One region of the Suipraeoptans intestinalis genome, then DNA from elsewhere that is predicted to be linked to it. Evidence: riboswitches for the same ligand, from Rfam matches in the RefSeq annotation. Region 1 holds a riboswitch; the other holds the start of a gene.

Region 1 (2,203 bases):
TGCAGGTAACGCCTCCCTTTAATGCCGCCTCTACCTGCTGCAGCAATGTCTGTTTCCCTGTCCAGGCCCGATCCGTCACCCCATATAAAAGCAACCTGTTTCGGATCCACTCTCTTTTTTCTTGTATTTCCATGTTTTTTCCCATCTTTTTCAGCTTCTGTATGTTCCTTTCTGTCTTTTTTTGTGCTTCTGTCCTTTCACTTTCGCCCCGTCAGAACCGGTTTTTTGCTTCCCGCTTTGACTTTTGACGTAGCTCCCATTTTCCGGTGTTTTCTTTTAGGAAGACAGCTTCTTACAGCAGCTTATATTTTGCCCGTTTTTCCAGTTCTTCTCCCGTCAGATGAAATACCTGATCTATGATACGACTCCGATAGGCTGTGTTTCCGTCTTGTACCGTCAGGCTTTCGTATGCCTTTTCTCCGCACACTCCCATTGCTGCCACTGCCGCTGCCGCCGCCTCTGTCCTTCTGTCCGGATTGGCACAGATGTAGGCGGTCATCATTGCGGAAAGCTGACACCCGGTTCCCGTAATGCTGCTCATCATGGGATGCCCGTTAAATATGCAAAACGCTTTTTCTTCATCTGCCACGATGTCAATGGCTCCGGTGATCGCGATCACCGCTCCCGTTTTTTTGGAAAATGCTTTGGCGAAAGCCGCCGCCTTTTCCAGGCTATCTTCCGTTATCCGGTCGCTGATATCTGCATCCACGCCTCTGGTCGCTCCCGTTCCCAGCGCCAACGTCTTTATCTCCGAACTGTTTCCTCGAACTGCAGAGATCTTCAGATCCTCCAGCAACTCCCGGGCTGTACGGGTTCTGAGAGCCGAGGCTCCTGCTCCCACCGGATCCAAAAGAATCGGATGCCCCAACTGTCCTGCCTTCTTTCCTGCCAGCTTCATAGCCTGTATCGTTCTTTGGTTCAACGTACCGATATTCAGATTCAGTCCGCTGCAGATGGCAGTGATCTCCTCCACCTCTTCCACATCATCTGCCATAATGGGAGAGGCTTTGCAGGCCAATAAAATATTGGCACAATCATTGACGGTTACATAGTTGGTAATATTATGCACCAACGGGGTTTTCTTCCTTACTTCCTCTAAACATTCCTGAAACATCGTCATCCTCCTTTTGCGAAGCCTGTTTCTATATTCGACTATCCTGCCACCCTTTATCTGTGCTTTGCTTCTGCCTTCCAGGCGACGCCCTGATTTTGTTCCACCAGGCGCCATCTCCCGGGAAGCAAAAAAAGGCGCCCTGCGGGCGCCCCTTGTAATCGTTTCTTTTACTTCCTACGACGGCATTATCCGCATCAGGTTAAAGGGTCGAAGTTGATCACTTCCTCTCAGCCTGCCAGTACAAGCTCCCCTGTTTTTTTCTTCAGTGTAGTACAGGATGCCTTCTCCGTCAAGAGGTTTTCGATTTCCGGTTTAGCTTTCCGGCTTACAAAACCTCTTCCTTTAGAAGGACCTCCCTATCTTTTCTATTTTTGAAAATGTGCTTTTGCAAATTCCATATCCTGCACCAGCTCTACTGTCCCCAGATAGGTTTGGTCACGATCTCTGACTGCCATATAGGTGACCAGCATCAGCCTGCCGTTTTTTTCCATCCACACCGGAACACTGTCCCTGACACCCTTGCGGAAATCCTCAAGAATGGAACGCACCATGGGTTCTATCTTAGGCGGATGGCACGAAAACACTTCTCGGTCAATGGCCATGCCGGGACGTTTGAACACTTTGGGGCCTTCGTTGAAAAAACGGTTGATATTGTCCGCATCAATAAAGCTGATCTCCAGCGGTATGGTGTTCAGCAGGGCGGTAAGCTGCGGAAGCGTCATATGGCCGCCGGGCATTACGATCTCACCTTCCGACGCCACAATTTTCCCGGGTCGGTATTTTTCCGCTTCTTCCCACGTTTCGTGCTCCACGCCAAAGCAGGTGGCATAATCCTTGGAATCCTGATAAATCCCGTACCATTCCTCCTCTGTAAAGTTTACTGCACAGATGGGAAACAACACGTTTTGCTCCTTGTAGATCATTTCCTGCGCCCGCTTCAACACAGCATCCAGGCGTGTGTTCCACTCTGCACTTTGCTCCTGTTCTTTGCCCAGCGCTCCCAACTCATCCCGGATCTCATCATCTACTGTCCACATCACATCAGATGGTCCTGAAATCCCATATTTGACCTTTAGGTGGGGATAGAGC
Region 2 (2,203 bases), on a different contig from region 1:
ATTGCCTCGATTCCGGCCAGTGCCGTTTCCGTAGGAGTACCAGAGGGTGCGATGCCAAAAACCTGCGTGGCGAAAGCTGCAAAACGCTGAGGATCGGAAGGAAGGACGTATCTTGCCCAGCTTCCCCAGACTGCGGCCAGACCGGCTCCGTGAGCGACGTCAAACATACCGCCTAGTTCATGCTCCAGCTGATGGGAGGACCAGTCGCCGCCGTCACTTCCGCAGCCGGTCAGTCCGTTGTGGGAAAGGCTGCCGGCCCACATCACCTCTGCTCGCGCTTCATAATTGTCCGGCTCCTGCTTCAGGATCTTTGCACATTTCATGACGGTCTGCAGCAAAGCAACCGCGATCCTGTCTGTCAGCGCCATGGTGGGAACGCCTCCGAAGAACCGCTCCATGGTGTGCATCAGGATATCCACACAACCGCTCTGAGTCTGATAGTCCGGCAGGGTGCAGGTAAGCTGCGGATTCATGACAGCAAACCGACAGCGGCAAAGCTCGGTGCGGTAGCCTCTTTTCAGATCGCCCTCCTCCTTGGTGATAACGGAAGAGTTGCTCATCTCACTGCCGGCAGCAGCGATGGTCAATACAGCGCCCACAGGGAGGCAGGTCTTTGCAGTCTCCTGACCGGAATAAAAATCCCACACGTTTCCTGCATAAGGAACGCCAAGCGCAATGGCTTTGGCAGAATCGATCACACTTCCGCCGCCCACGGCAAGAATAAAATCAACCCCCTCTTTTCGGCAAAGATCAATCCCTTCCTGTACCTTGGAAAGGCGAGGATTGGGAACGACACCTCCAAGAGACAGATGCTCGATCCCTTTTTCCGTCAGGGAAGCCTCTACCTTTGCCAAAAGACCGGAACGAACTGCACTGTTCCCGCCGTAATGGATCAGCACTTTTTTACAGTGTTGCTGAAGGACAAGATCGCCTGTTTCAGATTCGGCATCTCTTCCAAAGCGGACCAGGGTAGGTGTGTTATAAGTAAAATTTTCCATAGGATCCTCCTTTTTGTACATCTGAATGGTTATGCTACTTATTGTAATCCAGAAAAAAGGCTTTTTCAATAGAAGCCCGCAACTTCCGGGGGAGGAGGGTATACGAAGTTCCATACAATCGAAAATCGGAAACCGTTTGTAAAAGTGAAAGGAAATCTGCAAAAAGAAGATGTTGGATTTCATGTTGGATGCAATGAAAGAGTGGATTTGACAAAAACAGAAGGCTTTCTTATAATGGAGGGGAAAGAAAAAGCTAGGGGTGCTTTTGCTGAGAATGTTGTCCAGGGACGACTAACCCTCAAGACTTGAACCGGATAATACCGGCGTAAGGAAGCTGAGATGAGAAGGATTCTTAAGCATGGCAGCCCCCAAAGGAAAAGGGGGATTTTTTATGTTTTCATTTATGGTAACGAAGGATGGAGGCCTGACGACGGCGGGATACGGGGTCACCATTGCCATTGCTGTCGTGATTTTCTTTGTGGCAGGCTACCTGGCAGGCGGCAGGGCAAAGGAGGACAGGATGCATGTAAAGCAGCTGACCTTCTGCGGCATGGCGCTGGCTCTGGCGTATCTGACCTCCTACATTCAGCTGTTTCGCATGCCCTACGGAGGGGGAGTGACCCTGTTCAGTATGCTGTTTGTGGTGCTGATCGGATATTGGTACGGCCCCAAAGTGGGAGTGATGGCGGGATTTGTCTATGGGATCCTGCAATTCATCCAGGAGCCTTATGTGCTTTCCTTTTTCCAGGTGTGCTGTGATTATCTGCTGGCATTTGCAGCGCTTGGCCTGGGAGGACTGTTTCTCAAACAGAAAAACGGTCTTTTAAAAGGCTATGTGGTTGCCGTGATCGCAAGAGGAGCCTTTCACGTACTGGGAGGCTATCTGTTCTGGATGTCTTATATGCCGGAGAATTTCCCCAAGGTGCTGGCGGCAGTCTATCCCTTTGTCTATAATTACGGATTCCTGCTGGCAGAAGGCGTTCTGACGATTCTGGTCCTGCAGATCCCGGCGCTGAAAAATGCGCTGGAGAGAGTCAGCCGGATCGCAAGGGGAGAAGGGGAAGCAATGTGATCCGATCCGTTGGGGAAACGGTCAGGCCGGTCAGAAAGTGGCAAATGGAAGAAAGAAATTTTTTATGGCGTAACAGACGAACAGGCTGTTGCGCCATAAGTATGTGCGGCAACAAACAGGGATTGGAAATAAA

What was found. Region 1 has a riboswitch for thiamine pyrophosphate ahead of thiM (hydroxyethylthiazole kinase). Riboswitches for the same ligand answer to the same signal wherever they lie in the genome.
Region 2: another riboswitch for thiamine pyrophosphate. It lies ahead of SOW26_RS02515 (energy-coupled thiamine transporter ThiT); the one in region 1 lies ahead of thiM (hydroxyethylthiazole kinase).

What each region holds. Positions count from the first base shown of each region.
Region 1 is NZ_JAXFXH010000016.1:67,023-69,225, reverse strand. It holds gene thiE (thiamine phosphate synthase) at 1-133, opposite strand, end outside; gene thiM (hydroxyethylthiazole kinase) at 293-1,114, opposite strand; TPP riboswitch at 1,269-1,376, opposite strand; gene SOW26_RS05580 (DUF438 domain-containing protein) at 1,480-2,203, opposite strand, start outside.
Region 2 is NZ_JAXFXH010000008.1:1,248-3,450, forward strand. It holds gene SOW26_RS02510 (iron-containing alcohol dehydrogenase) at 1-998, opposite strand, end outside; TPP riboswitch at 1,244-1,347, shown strand; gene SOW26_RS02515 (energy-coupled thiamine transporter ThiT) at 1,390-2,070, shown strand.